2 regions of the Dorea sp. AM58-8 genome follow, and region 2 is predicted to be linked to the other one. Evidence: a T-box and tRNA genes for the amino acid it is inferred to sense, from the RefSeq annotation. Region 2 holds a T-box; the other holds one or more tRNA genes.
What was found. The T-box of region 2 lies ahead of proS (proline--tRNA ligase). A T-box ahead of a tRNA ligase gene usually reads a tRNA of that ligase, here a tRNA-Pro.

Region 1: it has a tRNA-Pro gene. The T-box ahead of proS (proline--tRNA ligase) is inferred to sense a tRNA for this amino acid. The anticodon was not compared.

What each region holds. Positions count from the first base shown of each region.
Region 1 covers NZ_QSDM01000002.1:8,112-18,161, reverse strand. The annotation lists partial or broken gene DXA18_RS01700 (MalY/PatB family protein) at 1-893, opposite strand, end outside; gene DXA18_RS01695 (hypothetical protein) at 1,156-1,953, shown strand; tRNA gene DXA18_RS01690 (tRNA-Leu) at 2,004-2,084, opposite strand; tRNA gene DXA18_RS01685 (tRNA-Lys) at 2,184-2,256, opposite strand; tRNA gene DXA18_RS01680 (tRNA-Gln) at 2,271-2,339, opposite strand; tRNA gene DXA18_RS01675 (tRNA-His) at 2,353-2,426, opposite strand; tRNA gene DXA18_RS01670 (tRNA-Arg) at 2,516-2,589, opposite strand; tRNA gene DXA18_RS01665 (tRNA-Gly) at 2,618-2,688, opposite strand; tRNA gene DXA18_RS01660 (tRNA-Pro) at 2,696-2,769, opposite strand; gene DXA18_RS01655 (metallophosphoesterase family protein) at 2,938-3,417, opposite strand; gene rdgB (RdgB/HAM1 family non-canonical purine NTP pyrophosphatase) at 3,447-4,070, opposite strand; gene DXA18_RS01645 (THUMP domain-containing class I SAM-dependent RNA methyltransferase) at 4,105-5,256, opposite strand; gene DXA18_RS01640 (hypothetical protein) at 5,434-5,640, opposite strand; gene DXA18_RS01635 (DUF1700 domain-containing protein) at 5,893-6,354, opposite strand; partial or broken gene DXA18_RS01630 (glutamine synthetase III family protein) at 6,498-8,608, opposite strand; gene fba (class II fructose-1,6-bisphosphate aldolase) at 8,869-9,837, opposite strand.
Region 2 covers NZ_QSDM01000005.1:98,755-108,804, reverse strand. The annotation lists gene DXA18_RS05935 (uroporphyrinogen decarboxylase family protein) at 1-549, shown strand, start outside; gene DXA18_RS05930 (corrinoid protein) at 569-1,219, shown strand; gene DXA18_RS05925 (methylcobamide:CoM methyltransferase MtbA) at 1,232-2,248, shown strand; gene DXA18_RS05920 (ASKHA domain-containing protein) at 2,241-3,839, shown strand; T-box leader at 3,953-4,165, shown strand; gene proS (proline--tRNA ligase) at 4,276-5,715, shown strand; gene DXA18_RS05910 (CCA tRNA nucleotidyltransferase) at 5,815-7,140, shown strand; gene DXA18_RS05905 (MarR family transcriptional regulator) at 7,213-8,199, shown strand; gene DXA18_RS05900 (HU family DNA-binding protein) at 8,325-8,600, shown strand; gene DXA18_RS05895 (RNA-binding S4 domain-containing protein) at 8,722-8,961, shown strand; gene yabP (sporulation protein YabP) at 9,077-9,361, shown strand; gene yabQ (spore cortex biosynthesis protein YabQ) at 9,371-9,691, shown strand; gene DXA18_RS05880 (septum formation initiator family protein) at 9,788-10,050, shown strand, end outside.

The DNA.
Region 1 (10,050 bases), on a different contig from region 2:
GCTCCTTCCGGCTGATAAGCTCCGATCAAAGCATGCATAGACAATACGTTCATCTCATTATACTGCGACTTGCTGGCTTTGTTCTGTACCAGATCCCTCAGAAATGGATTATAAATAATATGATAACTTCCGATCAGTCCTGCAAGATTGAACGTCTTGCTCGGCGCATAAAATGCGATCGTTCGATTTTTTGCATCCTCGCTCACAGATTGTGTCGGCGTATGCTTATGACCATTCAATGTCAGATCAGACCAAATCTCATCGGATATTACAATACACTGATTCTTCCGATATACTGCCATCGCTTTTTCAATCTCTTCTCGCTCCCACACGCGTCCACATGGATTGTGCGGACTGCAGAAGACCGCCACATGAATATGGTATCTGCGAAGCTTATCATCCATATCTTCATAATCCATCCGCATTACTCCATTTTCATCCTGCTTCAGCGGACTATGTATGATATGAAAACCATTCTCGGTAATACATCTGGTAAATCCCATATATGTCGGGCTGTGCAGCAGAATGCTGTCTCCCGGTGATGCAAATGCTGAGATCGCTGAGATCACACCACCAAGCACTCCATTTTCATAGCCGATATCCCGTACCTGCAGATCCTTCACACCGTTGCGTGTTCTCTGCCAGTCAATAATTGCCCGGTAATATTCTTTTGTCGGGCGATAATATCCAAACATCGGATGCTTTGCCCGTTCTATGATCGCTTCCTGAATCGTCGGTACAGTCGGAAAATTCATATCCGCTACCCACATCGGGATTACATCAAATCCTTCTTTCGGCCAATCAGGCGAAAAATGGTCTCCTCCTCCCAGTCCATCTAATGCCAGCGAATCCTTTCCATGCCGGTCGATCACTGTTGTAAAATCATATTTCAAAGCCTTTCCTCCTGCGATCTGTCTTTCACAAAACTCTACATTTACACATTTATGCTAACATTATACCAGTTTCCCCTGTTTACGCAAGCATATCACCGCAAGAGAATATATTTTTCTGACAATTCGCGCAGCACTTCCACAAACATTTGCCAAAATCATCATTTCTGAAGATTTCCTTATGTCTTCATGAAAATTCTGTGACATCTATTGTGTCTTGCGCATACACATTTTAAAATAGATTGGAATAAGGGGGATTTATATAATGGCAAAGATAAAAGACAGACGTAAAAATCTAAAAAACGATACGCAGGATTTTTTTGATGATGATTTTGAAGTAATCTATGAAGATGATTTGGATGATCTTCTGAAAAACAGTTTTATAGAAGACGATAATGAGCCGGATGATTATTACTATGATGATGAATTTGATGACGACGATGACTACGATATTGACGATTATGATGAAGATGACTACGACAACAGACGCAACAATTCCAAGTCGTCCAAACGAAAGGATTCTAACAAGTCCAAGAAAAAGCACAGTCTTCCAAATGTCGTATCACCGGCTGCCAAAGCAGCCAAGACCGGTACTCGACTAATCTTCAAGATACTGAATATGATATTAAAAGCAGCTACCTTAATCCTGATTGCAGGGATCATCTGTCTACTGGCATCTACTTTTGGTAAAAATTGCAGTACATATGGTAATCCTCTGTTGATTACGGAAGAGAAGAATTATATATTAATGGCATATCTCGGCACCGCCGGAGTCCTCATTTTTTACGAAGTCATTACCTTCTTCTGGGTACTAATGGGACGAGGCAAACAAGGACATAATGGGCAGAACCAGGATACCGGACGAGGCTTATTCTCTTTCCTCTTCATTGGTGTTACTTCTTTCCTGTCCTATATTCTATACAGCATGATCCCGGTATCTCCGGAAGCACTGGAAGGATTACAGGGCGGCCTGATGGTGTATGGAAGTCTCTGCCAGAAGCTGCTTCCGATCTGCATCGCAGGAGCGATCAGTTGCCTGATAAGAAGATTTGTAATACGATAGCACATAAAAAACGCAGTATGGAAAATCACTTCTCATACTGCGTTTTCTAGTGCGGATAACAGGACTTGAACCTGCACGTCGGTGACACCAGATCCTAAGTCTGGCGCGTCTGCCAATTCCGCCATATCCGCGTATACAATATAACTATTCAACGCTCTGTACTCTTATTCAACAGAGCTAATAATAGAAAAATAAGCACACACCTGTTATAGTGTGCGCTTTCTTTTAAGTGAGCGTGCGGGGATTCGAACCCCGGACAACTTGATTAAAAGTCAAGTGCTCTACCACCTGAGCTACACGCCCCTATTAAATAACTGGGCTAGTTGGATTCGAACCAACGAATGCAGGAGTCAAAGTCCTGTGCCTTACCGCTTGGCGATAGCCATTAAAAGAAAAAAGGGTGGGTAGTGGGACTCGAACCCACGATCTTCGGAACCACAATCCGACGCGTTAACCAACTGCACTATACCCACCATATTCTATTAAGTCCATCTACCAGCTCATTACGCCAAGGTTCTGGGACTGACCCGTTCATCAAGTATGACCGTTTTGAACGTGTCAACGAGCCTGGGGGGATTCGAACCCTCGACCTACGGCTTAGAAGGCCGTTGCTCTATCCAGCTGAGCTACAGACTCACATTCTTAACCCTTTACGGATTAAGAAAGCGGGTGATGGGAATCGAACCCACGTATCCAGCTTGGAAGGCTGGTGTTCTACCATTGAACTACACCCGCATAAGTATCGGGGTGACAGGATTCGAACCTGCGACCTCCTGGTCCCAAACCAGCGCTCTAGCCAAGCTGAGCCACACCCCGATGTTTTCTTTATGTTGCGTCATCTCCGTGACACAATATGTATTATATGGCATGTTTTTCTAAATGTCAACACCTTTTTTAAGTTTTTTTATTTTTTATTTTTTTCGGAGTTTTTCAAGGTAAACGCAGGCATCCTGCCCACATTCACCCCGATTCACATCACTGCTCTTACAGATACTTTATCTCAAAGGATGCCTTTCCCTCTTTGTCTAATGTCATTACCATGTAGCTCGGCTGTCTGCCGCTCTGTCTTGGATAGGTCATACTACCCGGATTCAACGTGATAAGGTCTTCCTCTTCCTCCAGATGCGGACGATGCGTATGGCCAAACATTACGATATCTGCGCCAAGTATCCGTGCTTCTTCCTTAATCTCTTCTGTATCGAAGCTTACGCCATATCGATGCCCATGCGTGATCCATACGTGATAGCTGCCGATTTCAAATTCTTCCTCTTCCGGCAGGTTACAGAGAAAATCATTATTCCCTGCAATCATATGTACCGGACATCCTGCCATCCGGATCACACCTGCCATCTGATGCTCGATGTCCCCCAGATGAATCAACATATCCACCGGTCCTTCCTCTTCCAGTGCTGTCTGCAGATTACCCAGATATCTGTGGGTATCACTAACAATCAATATTTTCATATATACAGTCTGTCCCTTCTATTACTAACCTACTTAACCGCATTACGTGCTTCAATGACCGCGCGCATTTTCCGAAGTCCTTCACCACGATGACTAAGTTCATTTTTCTTTTCCGGCGCAAGTTCTGCACTGGTACATCCATATTCCGGTAAATAAAAGATTGGATCATAACCAAATCCGTTCTCTCCTGCAATCTCGTGTCCGATAATGCCTTCCATCGTACCACGCACTGCTTCTGTACTCCCATCCGGAAATGCAGCCGCAATGGCACACACAAAGCGTGCTGTACGTTTCGCATCTTCTACGCCGTCCAATCGGTCCAGAAGTGCCTGATTTTTAATATCGTAAGAAGTATCTTTTCCCATATAACGTGCAGAATAGATACCAGGCTCTTTATTCAGATAATCAATCTCCAATCCGGAATCGTCTGCCATCACAATAGCATCTGCATATTCTGGCATCTGACGGGCAATCTTCGCAATCTCCGTTGCCTTGATCATCGCATTTTCCTCAAAAGTGCTTCCATCTTCTACCACATCAGCCTGGATCCCTGCCTCTTTCTGTGACAGAATCTCCATGCCAAGATCCGCAAGAATCATACGGATTTCGACCATTTTATGCGCATTTCCCGTTGCAAATATTATCTTTCCCATAACTTTCTTTAACCATTCTTTCTATAATTATTATCTATTTTTCTTTCCGCTTCGGTGGCTTTGGCCCCAGGAACTGGTAATAATAAGTCTTCAACATACCATTATAGATCTTACGGTTCTTATCCGCTTTTCGCCCAAAATACCGTTCCGCATCATCGTAGCTTGTAATCATGTACGCAGACCAGGAATCAAGTCTCTTGAAGCTTTCGCCAAATGCACGGTACAGATCTGGCAGATCCTTCTTATCTTCCAGACGTTCTCCGTACGGCGGGTTCGTAATAATAAATCCATATTTCTTCGGATGATTCAGATCCTTTACATCCCTCTCCTGAAAATGGATCAGATGATCCACTCCAGCCTCTCTTGCATTTCTTCTGGCAATCTTGATTACAGAAGAATCCACATCGTATCCCTGAATGTCCACTTCTACATCATCACAGATCATATCATTGGCCTCATCGATCACATCATACCAATTCTTTTTAGCAATCAGATTATCCCATTTTTCAGACAAAAATGACCGATTCATACCCGGAGCAATATTAGCCGCCATCATAGCCGCTTCAATCGGAAATGTACCGCTTCCACAAAACGGATCTACCAGAATACGGTCTTTTCTCCACGGTGTCAGCATGATCAGCGCTGCTGCCAGCGTCTCTGTAATCGGCGCTTTACCAGACACCTCGCGATATCCTCGCTTATGTAGTGAAATACCTGTGGTGTCGATTCCTACCGTTACGATATCCTTCATTAAAAATACGCGGACCGGATAAGACGCACCGTTCTCCGGGAACCACTCTACACAGTAACGTTCCTGCATTCTGCGCACCATGGCTTTCTTCATAATGGACTGAATATCCGACGTGCTGAACAACTTACTCTTAACTGAAGCCGCTTTTGCCACCCAGAATTTGCCATTCTGTGGAATATAATCTTCCCACGGAAGTTCTTTTGTTTTATCAAATAACTCTTCAAATGTTACCGCCCGAAAGCTCCCCACCTTCAACAGAATACGCTCTGCTGTGCGCAGGAAAATATTGGCACGACAGATTGCATCCGCATCACCATAAAATGTCACTCTTCCGTCTTCCACTTCTGAGATCTCATAACCCAGATCCAGAATTTCTCTCTTTAATACCGCTTCCAACCCAAAATGGCAGGGAGCGATCAATTCCATTTTCTTCATATATTTCCTCATTTATGTATCACTATCTGGTTACTGTTATTACCTATTCATATTACTTGTAGCAGAGCATACTTGTCAAGAAAGCTGGCCGCTTATTTTCCCGCTTATTCCATATCCAATTTCCGCTCACAGCGTAAGAACCGGTGTGTTTCACACACCGGTTCCTTTCACATCTTACTATCTGTCGCTGTAATTCATACCATTTCTGTCTGACGAATTGCAATCGGACGCATTTCTGTTTGATGCATTTCTGTTGGATGCATTTTTGTTGGATGCATTCTTATTGGATGCGTTTCTGTTGGACGCATTGCGGTTTGATGCATTACGATCAGATGCATTTCTGTTTGATGCATTCTGATTTGAAGAATTCTGGTTATTTGCCATGACTTTTTCCTCCTAATCCTTAATGATTACAAGGCTTATTGTTGCCGTTTTTCGGCAAACTATACATCCATATCCGGAATATTACTTATTTTAAAAAAATCTTAATTTTTTCTTGCATTTTGCGACGCGCTATATTATACTAAATCATGTAGAAAGCAAGCCTTTCTACAACCCCTTATTAATTATTTATACTCCCCTCAAAAGACCGATGGCTCCCCCATCGGTCTTTTACTTTTCTATTCTTTTTTTCTCCTATTCTTTCAGCCTTCTGATAAAATTCACTAGCAGAATCACTACCAGAACCGGTATCACAATTGGCATTACCAACGAGAGGATTCCTCCGATCACCGCCGCAACAATCAATACAATTCCAATAATCCCAAGTATCAGAAGCAGCTTCTGCCACCAACTTCCAATCGTATAGCTATGAACATTATAAGAACTCTCCTGGCGTTCTGACGATCTTCCGGCACTTCGATAGCTGCCACTGTAATCTTCTGTCACATTCTTCTGAGCGGACATATCAATCACAGACTGTGCAATCACCCATGGATCTCCCAGCTCGTCCAGTACCTCTTCTTCACTGCGACCTTTACGTATCTCGTCATCAATATAATTACTGTAATAGTTTACATTATCACGCACCGCCGACGCATCCAGATCGTTCTCCAGTGCTTCCTGCAATTTTATCATGAATTCATTTTTCGTCATCATCGGACTCTCCTTTTACTCATCCACTATCACGGCTTTAAAAACTATGTTTATAATCATAACAAAAACCTTGCACTTAGAATACCATACCTGTCCATGGATTCCAAGCGCAAGGCTCTTAAGAAATTGTAATGTTTTTCTAAATTTTATACTTCAAACATCAGATCACCGTATGATGCATTGGCCACGCTTCCTTATCCACGATCATCTCCAACTTATCAACCGGTGCACGAAGTGCTTCCATAGCCGGGAATACTGTGAACTTGAAGAATTTAGCCTGTTCTTCGCCCTCTTCTTTGGTTGCTGCTTCATCCGTCACCTTGATCAGTGCTGCAAGTGCTTCTTTTGCTTCTTTAAGAAGTACGTTTACTTCTGCCAGTGTCTCTGCCTGTACGCTTGCATCTACACCTGCTGCTTTAACAGCAACAACCGTGTCTGCCAGCGTCTTGGTATACTTAATGATTGCCGGAATGATCTGCTTGCTTGCCATATCAATCATTGTCTTTGCTTCGATATTGATTACCTTCGCATAGTTCTCATACTTAATTTCTACACGAGATCTAAGCTCAGCCTCTGTAAATACATGGAACTGTTCAAATACCTTGATCGTCTTCTCAGCTTCCAGTGCCGGGATTGCTTCAACCATAGACTTGATATTTGGAAGTCCGCGCTTCTCAGCTTCTTCTACCCAGCTGTCAGAATATCCGTCACCATTGAAGATAATTCTCTTATGCTCAGTTGCATATTTCGTAATCAGTTCACTCAGTGCTTTATCAAAATCATCTGCCTTCTCCAGTACGTCACATGCCTCTGAAAATGCTTCTGCAACGATCGTGTTCAGCACAATATTCGGTGATGCGATAGAATCTCTCGATCCTACCATACGGAATTCGAATTTATTACCGGTAAACGCAAACGGTGATGTACGGTTACGATCTGTAGCATCCTTAACCAGGTCCGGAAGTGTATCTACTCCCGTTTCCAGAACGCCGCCATTTAAGCTATGTGTTGCCGAACCAGTCTCAATGATCTGCTCCAACACATCCTCAAGCTGTTCACCGAGGAATACGGAAATGATTGCCGGTGGTGCTTCATTAGCTCCCAGTCTGTGATCATTACCCGGATCAGCTGCGGATTCACGAAGCAGTGCTGCGTGTTCATCTACTGCTTTCAGGACACATGTAAGCACAAGCAGAAACTGCAGGTTCTCGTGAGGTGTCTTGCCCGGGTCCAACAGGTTTTTACCATCATCTGTAGTGATAGACCAGTTGTTATGCTTACCGGAACCATTCACTCCTGCGAACGGTTTCTCATGAAGCAGACACTTCATACCGTGCTGGCACGCAACTCTCTTCAATGTCTGCATTATCAGATGATTGTGATCAACTGCCACATTACACTCTGCATAGATCGGCGCAAGCTCGTGCTGTGCAGGTGCCACTTCGTTGTGCTGTGTCTTAGATGTTACGCCAACTTTCCAGAGTTCTTCATTGACATTCTTCATAAATCCTGCAATTCTCTGACGAATGGTTCCGAAATAATGATCATCCAGCTCCTGACCTTTCGGAGGCATTGCTCCAAACAATGTGCGTCCTGTATAGATCAAGTCTTTTCTCTGCATGAATTTTTCAGCGTCCACAAGGAAGTACTCCTGCTCCGGTCCCACGGAAGGAATTACTTTCTTAGCCGTTGTATTGCCAAAGAGACGAAGAAGTCTCAGTGACTGTTCATTGATTGCCTGCATGGAACGAAGAAGTGGTGTCTTCTGATCCAGCGCCTCTCCTGTATAGGAGCAAAATGCTGTAGGAATACACAGTGTTGCGCCTGCTGCATCATGTCTTACAAATGCAGGTGATGTACAATCCCATGCTGTATATCCTCTTGCCTCAAATGTTGCACGAAGACCGCCTGATGGGAAAGAAGACGCATCCGGTTCGCCCTTGATCAATTCTTTACCAGAGAAGTTCATAAGCACCTTTCCGTTCTCCATCGGTGCTGAAATAAATGAATCATGTTTCTCTGCTGTAACACCAGTCAGTGGTTGGAACCAGTGAGTGTAATGAGTAGCTCCCTTCTCAATCGCCCACTCTTTCATCTCATGTGCAATGACATCAGCGGTAGCCAGATCCAGTTCCTGACCTTCCTTGATCATCCTCTTCAGATCCTTATATACTTTCTTAGGAAGCCGGCTCTGCATCACCGTATCGTTAAATACATCTTCACCAAATATTTCTGCTACGTTTATTACATCACTCATATTCTTGTTTCCTTTCCTTTCTTTGTCCAAACAGGAACCCTTGCCTCTTATAATATAGCAAACCTTCTGTTTACGCAAGAGCTTTATACCAAGAACGCCCGGCACTGTGTACCGGCATTTTTATAAAAGCGAGCCCCGATGATCGCATAATATAAAAAGGCGCTCCAACCTTAGTCGGAACGCCTTCGTTCTTGTTATGCCTGTAAGTATATATCAATACTCTTTAAAATGCAAGCAAAAAATTATAACATTCTTATGATTTAGGCTTTACCAGCACTTCCAAGTACGTTAGTAATCTTGTGAGCAACCATATCCTTAACAGCCTGGCGAGCTGGTTTCAGATACTGACGTGGGTCAAAGTGATCCGGATGCTCTACGAAGTGCTTACGGATATTAGCTGTCATAGCAAGACGGATATCTGAATCGATATTAATCTTACATACAGACAGTTCAGCTGCGTGACGAAGTTCGTCCTCTGGAATACCAATAGCATCTGGCATATTTCCACCATACTGGTTAACCATCTTAACGAATTCCTGTGGTACTGAAGAAGAACCGTGCAGTACGATCGGGAATCCTGGCAGACGCTTTGTACACTCTTCCAGAACGTCAAAACGAAGCGGAGGTGGTACAAGGATACCATCAGCATTTCTTGTGCACTGAGAAGCTTTGAACTTGTATGCACCGTGTGATGTTCCGATAGCAATTGCAAGGGAATCACATCCTGTTCTTGTTACAAATTCTTCTACTTCTTCCGGACGTGTATAGCTTTCTTTACCATGCTCAACTACTACTTCATCCTCAACACCTGCAAGTGTTCCAAGTTCAGCCTCTACTACTACACCATGAGCATGAGCATATTCAACTACCTGCTTTGTAATAGCGATATTCTCTTCAAATGACTTAGAAGAAGCATCGATCATAACTGATGTAAATCCACCATCGATACAGCTCTTGCAAAGTTCAAAGCTATCACCGTGATCCAGATGAAGAGCGATCGGAATCTCCGGATTCTCCTGAACTGCTGCCTCTACTAATTTAACAAGGTATGTGTGGTTAGCGTATGCACGAGCACCTTTAGATACCTGAAGGATAACCGGGCTCTTCAGCTCTCCGGCTGCCTCTGTAATACCCTGAACGATCTCCATGTTGTTAACATTGAAAGCACCGATTGCGTATCCGCCATCATAAGCCTTCTTAAACATTTCGGTTGTTGTTACCAATCCCATAACTTTTACCTTCTTTCCTTAAAATGTTCTTAGCTAATGTTTAATACGTGTACATTATAGCCTACTTCTTTTAAAAACTCAATATAAAAGTTTTATGTATGCAAAGGTGATCTCCTGCCTGAGCAATTCGTGCAAGCACGATTTCTGCATGACGGCTTATTGCAGAACAAAGAATGTGCCTTGGCACATTCTCGCGCCTGCGGCGGTCGCTTG
Region 2 (10,050 bases):
TATGAGGTGCTTAAAGCGTGTCAGAGACTTCGGGAACAGGGAGAGCATGTGGCATTGATGATCTCCGGACCGTTTACGATATTCAATGTATTGATTGATCCGAAATATGTCTTTAAGGCAATGCGCAAACAGCCGGAACTTATGCAGGATATCTTTCAAAAGATAGAAAGAGAATTACTAACCTATATTAAAATTGCTGTTGAGTATGGTGTGGATATGATCAGCTATGCAGATTCATCGGGTGGGGTGAATATTCTCGGACCGAAGATGGCAGAACAGGTAGTGATGGATTTTACGTATGACTTTTTGAAAAAGGCTATAGAGTTGTTGGATGGAAAAGCAATGCTGTTATTGTGCCCGAAGACTACTCTTGCGCTGATCGGCACAGAAAAAGCCTGTTATGTGGATCATGAATTGCCGGAAGTGATGCGTTACGGCGAAGCTTGTGTATCATTGATCGGACAAGTTCCAGTGGCAGGACAGATGTGCATTAAGAATATTGATTATCAATTGGAAAATAAAAAGTTTAGAGAAATCAGGCTTTATTAAGCAGAGGGAGGAAAAGCTTATGAGCACAAAGGAAGAACTGTTGAAACGTCTTTCAGAGGGTGTGTTGGAAATGGAAGAGGATGATGTGGCGGAGGCTGCGCAGGAATATATCGATGCGGGATATCCGGCACTGGATGCGATTAACCAGGGATTGATCGATGGAATGAACCAGGCCAGCGAATTATTTGAGGAAGAGGAATATTTTGTAACAGATCTGCTTCTTTGCTCGGATGCCATGTATGCAGGAATTAATGTGCTCCGTCCATATTTGCCGGAAGAAAAGAATGATGTTAAGCATAAATGTGTGATTGGCGTTGTAGAAGGAGATACTCACGATATTGGTAAGAACCTGGTCAAGATTATGTTGGAAACAGCAGGTTTTGAAATGATCGATCTTGGCAGGGATGTTCCGCTGCAGAAGTTCGTGGATACCGCGAAGGAAAGAGAAGCGGAATTGATCTGCCTGTCTACGCTGATGACAACTACCATGCCTGGAATGGAAGAAATTATTCATCTGCTGGAAAAGGAAGGACTCCGTGACAAAGTCAAAGTTATGATCGGAGGCGGACCGGTTTCACAGAATTATGCGGATAAGATTGGTGCAGATGGATATTCAACGACAGCTGTAGAAGCGGTTAAATTAGCGAAACGTCTGCTGGCAATTGCATAAGAGGGAATAAAAGTGAATCCAAAGAAACGATTAAAAATGAGCCTGAACGGAGAGCGCGTAGATCGTCCGCCGTGTATCTGTCCGGGTGGAATGATGAATATGGTTACGGCAGAGTTGATGGAACGGGTGGGAATCTATCTTCCTGAGGCGCATACGGATGCTAGGAAAATGGCGGATCTTGCGAAAGCAGTATATGAGCAGGGCTGTTTCGAAAACTGTGGTGTTCCATTCTGCATGACTATTGAAGCGGAAGAAATGGGAGCGAGGGTGGATCTTGGTTCTCAGATATATGAACCGCATGTGGTAAAATATGCGATTGATTCAGTATCTGATTATAAGAAACTGACGGGGATCGATCTGACGAAAGGCCGTGCAAAGGTAGTGCTGGATGCAATCGGAATATTAAAAGAAGAAGTGAAAGATATGCCGATCATCGGTAATCTCACTGGACCAATCAGTACGGCGAGTTCAGTTATTGAGCCAGTCGTATTTTATAAAGAATTGCGCAAAAAAAATGCAGAGGCACATGCGTATATGAATTTTGTGACCGAGCAGCTGATCGCATTTGGCAGGGCGCAGGTGGAAGCGGGTGCAGATGCCATTACAATCGCGGATCCAAGCGGTACCGGAGAGATTCTCGGGCCACGATTTTTTAAAGAGTTTGCAGTGAGGTATATTAATCAGCTGCTGGACGGACTGGCAGATCTGCATGTGGAGACGATCGTGCACATTTGCGGACATATGAAGAATGTATACAAAGAAGTAAGTGAAGTGCACAGCAATGCATTGAGTTTCGATTCAGCGGTGCCGATGATGGATGCGAGAAAGAATCTGGCTGACCGTGTGCTGATGGGAAATGTCAGTACCTATACGTTAGAGTTTGGCAGTGAAGAAGCAGTCAGGAGACTGGCTGGAAACTGCATAAAATGTGGCTCTGATATTGTGTCACCTGCGTGTGGACTCGGCATGAGTTCTCCGCTTCGCAATATTCAGGCACTGCTTTCAAGTGTGGAGGAATCTGATGGTTAGGATTGTGATTGTAAATGATGGGACGGTCAGAAACTGCGAAGAAGGTGCAAATCTGTTGGCAGAATTACTGCGGGCAGGAGCATTTGTGGATAACCCATGCAATGGAACGGGTATATGTGGAAAATGCAAAGTGCGAATTGTAGATGGAGAGGTGTCGAAAGTATCTGCGACAGAACAGAAATTACTCAGTCAGGAGGAACTGACGCAGGGTATCCGTCTGGCATGTATGACATGTGTTTCCGGTGATATTCAGGTTGAATTGCTGCAAAAAGAACGGAAGCATAAAGTTCTGACAGAAGGATATGTTCCAGAATTTACTCGTGATGAGCATGACAGAGGATATGGTGTTGCAATTGATATCGGAACGACAACAGTTGTTACGTCGCTGGTAGAACTGGCGAGTGGAAGAGAGATTACATCCGCATCTATGATCAATGCGCAGAAGCATTTTGGATTGGATGTGCTGACACGGATCACTTATGAATATGAGCATGCAGAAGAGGGAATTGAACACCTTAGATGTGCAATCGTAGATTCTGTAAATGATATGCTTGCGCAGGTGTGTAGGGACGCAGGAATTTCAACAGAAGAGATTCTGGAAATAGATATAGCAGCTAACTGTACCATGATGCATATGTTGTTGGGAACGGACGCCAGAAGTATCGGGCGTTCCCCATATCAGCCGGTGTTTTTAGAAGCGCAGAAGCGCAGTGCCGGTGAGATCGGTCTGCACGCTGGTATGGATAACAGTGCGTTGGTATATTGTCTGCCGCAGGTATCTGCGTTTATCGGTGCGGATATTGTGGCAGGAGCCTATGTATGTGAATTGGAAAAACAGAATGGGAATGTTTTGTTTATTGATATAGGAACAAACGGAGAGATCGTTTTGTCACAGAAGGGCAGATTATTATGTTGTTCCTGTGCGGCAGGACCGGCACTGGAAGGTATGAATATCAGTTGTGGAATGCGGGCGGCAGAAGGTGCTATCGAAGATGTGAAGATCACAGAGCATGGAGTAGAGTTTACCTGTATCGATGGAAAAGAACCGGTGGGTATCTGCGGAAGTGGAATTCTGGCAGTGCTGAAAGAACTGATCCGGACAGGACTTGTCAGAAAAAATGGCGCATTTGTCAAAAAAGAAAATATTCCTGAAGAAGATTACCGTTATCCGATGATACGCATGAACGGAAAAAAGAGAGAATTCTTGATATGCGAGGCACCAGAACTGGTGGTGACACAAGGAGACATCAGACAGGTACAGCTTGCAAAAGGTGCGATTCTGTCAGGCTTTCTGGCGTTGTTAAATAAAGCCGGGATTCGCATGGAAGAACTGGATAAAGTGATGATCGCAGGACAGTTTGGCGCACATCTGCCGGCTGAATCATTAACGGGAACGGGTATTCTGCCAAAAGAAGTGGAGAATAAAATTATCTATGTGGGTAATTCATCCAAGACCGGTGCATATATGACATTACTCTCTGAACAGGTGAAGGAAGAGATGGAAGGGCTCGCTGAACGAATGGAATATATTGAACTTGCGGAGACGGAGAATTATGAGAAGATATTTGCCGAGAGTATGCGGTTTGTATAGCCAGAGTAGAACTTGGAATTTAATCCTCACTTCACCCCTTGACAAACATCTGTCTTTCTATTAAAATTACGTTTAATGAAAATATCTGCCGGTAATGATAGTTACAGAAAGCAGAGTTGGTGTTGAAAAGGACTAGTAATCGTGAGGACGTTCCACAGAGAAGAGATTGTTAGCTGAGAGATCTCCGAACCGAGAGACGGTGAACCTGCCTTGGAGCCTCTGTATGAAAGTACAGCGTATGCATTGGCGTTAACGATGTGAAGAGAGAACTGCAGCTATATATGCAGTTAATTAGGGTGGTACCGCCGAATATTTCGGTCCCTTAGCGGGGACAGAAGTGTTCGGCGTTTGTTTTTATACAACAAAAGTCACGAAGGAATCCCCCTCAACAAGCAGTGGAGCAAGGGCTCTGCGAAGAAAGAAAAGGAGAAGAGATATGGCTAAGGAAAAAATGGTAAAGAACATTACTTCAAGAGAAGAGAATTTTGCACAGTGGTACACAGATGTAGTACGCGAGGCAGAGCTTTGTGATTACTCTAGTGTAAAGGGATGTCTGAATTATCTGCCGAACGGATATGCGATCTGGGAGCTGATTCAGTCAGATCTTGACAGAAGATTCAAAGAGACAGGTGTAGAGAATGTATCATTGCCAATGTTGATTCCAGAATCATTATTAGAGAAAGAAGCAGATCATATTGAAGGATTCGCACCGGAAGTAGCATGGGTAACTCACGGTGGAATGGAGAGACTTCAGGAGAGACTTTGTATTCGTCCTACATCAGAGACTCTGTTCTGTGATCTGTGGGCAAGAACTGTAAAGTCTTACAGAGACCTTCCAAAGGTATGGAATCAGTGGAATTCCGTTCTTCGTTGGGAGAAGACTACAAGACCATTCCTTCGTTCCAGAGAGTTCCTGTGGCAGGAAGGACATACCATTCATGCAACATATGAAGAAGCAGAAGAACGTACTATTCAGATGTGGCATGTATACGAAGATTTTTATAAAGAAACTATGGCTATTCCTTATGTGTCAGGAAGAAAAGCAGAGCATGAGAAATTTGCCGGAGCACAGGATACTTATACAGTAGAAGCACTGATGCATGATGGTAAGGCACTGCAGTCTGCTACCAGCCACTTCTTCGGTAACGGATTCCCGGATGCATTTGATATTAAATACGTAGATAAGAATAACCAGCTGCACAGTGTATATGAGACTTCCTGGGGATTATCTACAAGAAGTATCGGAGCGCTGATCATGGTACATGGTGATGATGATGGTCTTGTATTACCACCGCATCTTGCACCGGTTGAATGTCGTGTGATTCCGATCGCTCAGCACAAGGAAGGCGTGCTTGACAAAGCAAATGAACTGTTTGCTGAACTTAAGAAAGCCGGATACAGAGTGAAGATCGATGATTCTGAGAAGAGTCCGGGATGGAAATTCTCTGAGCAGGAGATGCTTGGTATCCCAACACGTATCGAGATCGGACCGAAGGATATTGAGAATAATCAGGTTGTAGTTGTACGTCGTGATAACCGTGAGAAGATCGTAGTATCTATGGATGAGATCGCAGTGAAATTACGTGAGATTCTGGAAACTATCCAGAATGATATGTATAACAGAGCGAAAGACTTCCTGGATACTCATATTTACACAGCAACCAATCTGGATGAGATGAAGGAAGAATTTACTAAGAAACGTGGATTTGTAAAGGCATGCTGGTGTGGAGATCCGGAATGTGAAGGCGAAGTGAAGTATGTAACCGGCGGAGCAGCTACCAGATGTCTGATCGAAGACGAAGAATTTGTATCTGACAAATGTATCTGGTGTGGTAAGCCGGCGAAACATATGGCATACTGGGGCAAATCATACTAAAACGTATTCAAAGATATGTTATGGGAAAAGGGCTGTTTGAAAAAACAGCCTTTTTCTTTTATAATGAAATAAATATGATGAAATGAGAGGAAAAGTTACATGGTTGAAATACAGATCCCTGAAAAAGTAAATAAGATCATTCATACACTTCAGGAACATGGTTATGAAGCGTATGCAGTAGGTGGGTGTGTGAGGGATTCGTTTCTCGGAAGGGAACCAATGGATTGGGATATCACGACATCTGCGATGCCGGAGGAAACAAAGGCATTATTCCCACATACATTTGATACAGGGATCGAGCATGGAACAATCACGGTGCTTCTCGATCACGAAGGCTTTGAAGTGACAACCTATCGTGTGGATGGCAAGTACGAAGACAGCCGTCATCCGAAAGAAGTTATATTTGTCCGCAATCTGCAAGAGGATCTGCTACGCCGGGATTTTACTATTAATGCGATGGCGTACAATGAAAAAGAGGGGCTTGTAGATATCTTTGGCGGTATGGATGATCTGAGAGCAGGCATCATCCGATGTGTAGGCAATGCACAGGCGAGGTTTTCAGAAGACGCACTTCGTATCTTGCGAGGAATCCGTTTCGCAGCGCAGCTTGGGTTTGAACTGGAAGATGAGACCAGAGAAGGCATGCGGCTGCTGGCACCGACGCTTAGGAAGATTAGTGCAGAACGAATCCAGGTAGAACTGGTGAAGACATTGACTTCGTCAAGACCGGATCTGCTGCGGGAGGCATGGAAGCTTGGCATTACAAAAGAATTTTTGCCGGAATTTGACCTCGCCATGGAGACAACGCAGGAGACTGCTCATCATATGTACACGGTGGGCGAGCATATCCTGCATACACTGCTGGAGGTAAGACCGGATCGGATTTTACGTCTGACGATGCTTCTCCATGATATAGGTAAGCCATATATGAAGACAATGGATGCAGATGGAGTTGCGCATTTTAAGGGACATCCAGAGAAGAGCAGTGAGCTAGCCAATGAAATTCTGCATCGGCTGAAATTCGATAATGATACGATCCGTAAGGTGACGAAGCTGGTGCGTTATCATGATCACAGGATGCCTGTGACTCCTGCACATGTGCGCCGTGCGGTTCATGAGATTGGAGAAGATTTGTTCCCGCTTTATCTCGAGGTGCGCCGTGCGGACGTGGCGGCACAGAGTATGTATCAGCACAAGGAAAAAGTTGCTGATATTGACGGCGTGGAAAAACTCTATCATGAGATTATGGAGAGAAAGGAATGCGTGTCGTTAAAGATGCTGGCAGTGACAGGTAAAGATTTGATCGCTGCCGGAATGAAACCGGGAAAAGAGATTGGTCAGATGCTGGAACATTTTCTGGATCTGGTGCTGGAACATCCGGAACTTAATCAGAAAGAAGAGCTTTTGAAGCGGATAGAGTTATAAGTATAAAGTCATAATAATCCCCCTGCCCTCATACATTGAAAAGAATGGATTGTGAGGTGCGGGGGGATTGTTATGCAGGAATATGAACTGAAAATACTGGATCGCTATGCTTTGAATGTGAAAAGCACCCGGAGAGTCAGGGGTGCATTTTTTTGCGAGGCAGAGGAGGGATTGTTCCTGCTTAAAGAGGCAGGAATATCCGAAAAGCGGGCAGACGCATTATATAAATTAGGGGAAATGTTGATTGCAGCCGGATATCGGGGAATTGATCAGTTGAAGCCGAATGTGGAAGGCGGACTGGTCACCGTCTCAGAAGAAGGCGGACGCTATCTTGTGAAGCGGTGGTTCTCAGCCAGGGAATGTGATGCCAGAAGGACCAGAGAACTTATGATGGGAGCAAAGAATCTTGCAAGACTTCATCTTTTAATGCGTGAACCAACAGATGGTGTGACCATGCAGGACGAAAGTCTGAAACAGATATATGAACGTCATAACAGAGAGCTACGGAAGGTGAGAAGCTTTGTGCGCAGCCGCAGGACGAAGGATGAGTTCGAACTCCGGTTTCTTCAGGAATATGAGGGCTTGTATCAGTGGGCAGAAATTGCTATGGAGGTACTGCTTGAATCCCGATGTGAGGAACTGTATCAAGACAGTCTGCGCGAGAGGGTAATGGTTCACGGAGAATATAATTATCACAATATTCTGATCTGCACAGACGGAATCGCGACATCGAATTTTGAAAAATTCCGTATTCATGTGCAGATGGAGGATTTTTATTATTTTCTAAGGAAGACGATGGAAAAGCATGAATGGGACGCGAGATTATTTGATCATATGATGAATGCATATAGTGCAATCTGCCCGGTAACTGACCGGGAAATGGAATATCTGAAAGCCCGGTTTATTTATCCGGAAAAATTCTGGAAGATTGCAGGATCATATTACAAATCCAACAAAGCATGGACATCTGTAAAGAATGTAGAAAAGTTCCAGATGTCTGTATCACAAATGAAAGAAAAGGAAAAACTACTGGAAGAAATATTTGGTTTTCACAGGTAGTGGAAAACCTCGATAAATCCCATGAAATAAGGGATTTCAGACTTTATTTCCTTGACAAGGATATGGAAAACTGTATAATAAGACTAGAGCATAATGATGCCAAGAGACAAGAGGAGGAAATATACATGAATAAAACAGAATTAGTAGCAGCAATCGCAGAGAGAGCTGAGCTGTCAAAAAAAGATTCAGAAAAAGCTTTGAAAGCATTTGTAGATGTAGTAGCAGAAGAATTGAAAAAAGGTGAGAAGATTCAGTTAGTTGGATTTGGTACTTTCGAAGTTTCTGAAAGATCCGCAAGAGAGGGAAGAAATCCTCAGACAGGCGAGACAATGAAGATCAGTGCTTGCAAGGCTCCTAAGTTCAAAGCTGGTAAGGCTCTGAAGGATGCTGTTAACGCTTAATAGTGTTTTGAAGAATGTGTATATGATGGCATCGGGATTTTCCCGGTGCCTTTTTGTATCGCGTCGAGCAGGCGTCAGCCTGCTCGATTAGCGTGGCGAGTCAATAAATGAGGAGAATGATATGAGACTGGACAAATTTTTAAAGGTATCCCGGTTGATCAAGAGAAGAACCGTGGCTAATGAAGCCTGTGATGCAGGAAGAGTTCTGGTAAACGGAGCAGTTGCCAAGGCGTCTGCAAAGGTAAAGGCGGGAGATATTATTGAAATTCAATTTGGCACAAAGTCGGTAAAAGCTGAAGTACTTGATATCCGTGATACGACAAAGAAGGAAGAGGCAAAGGATCTGTTCCGTTATCTGTAAGTCAGATGTTACTGCCGACGAATGAATAAACAGTAATAAATCTTCGCAGCTGTTCATAACCTTATTTACAGGACAACGATAAGGCAGAGTGAGAAGGGGAAAGGTTGTGAAGAATATGGAAGAGAAGCAGGTACGTGGTCCGCACAAGCTGGTGATCAACAACCGGCAGACAAGTCTGGTGACAGGGGTGCTGGATGTATTGTCATTTGATCTGAATGAGGTGCTGTTAGAGACGGAACAGGGGATGCTGATGGTAAAAGGAATGGATCTGCACGTGAACCGCCTGAATCTGGAAAAAGGCGAAGTAGATCTGTCGGGGAATATTGACAGTGTGGCGTATTCGGAGGCTGGCAGCAGAGGGAAAAACGAAGAGTCTCTGTTTGGTAAGCTGTTCCGTTAGGTGGTCGGGATGCAGGAGCTTGGAACCGAATTAAGAGGTTTGGCGACAGCGGTACTCAGTGGGATGACGATGGTATGTGCATATGTATGTATCAGGAACCTGAGGAAGGTATTCCGACATTCCAGAATATTGGTAAATGTGGAAGATGCGGTATATTGGATCTGTATGGCATGGTATCTGTTTGAACAGATTTATCATGTGAGTAATGGCGTGATCCGGTGGTATTTTGTGGTTGGAATTATTGTGGGAGCTGCTGTATTTTATACAGTAGAAAAAAGGATTCGAAACAGGGTAAACAGATACGTCAAAAAAAGAAAAAGAATTCCCTGAAAACTATTGAAATCGACTATAAAAAAAGATAAGATAAATATAACATTATGATAAGGGGTAATCCGATAGGGGTATCGGAACAGGGTGAGTATATAAATGAATAAGATTAAACAAAAGAGTCAGGCGAGGCGGAAGAAGAACCGGCTTCGCAGACATAAGGCAAGCGTATTGGCAGTCAGCGGAGTATTGCTTTTGCTGGTAGCTGTTGTTACCGTCAGCAGTATATCACTGCGGGCAAAGAATAAGGCATACATTGCACAGGAACAGGAGCTGCAGGAGCAGATTGACGCAGAGGAAGAAAGATCCAAAGAGATTGACAGCGTAGAAGAGTATGTAGGTACAGACGAGTACATTGAACA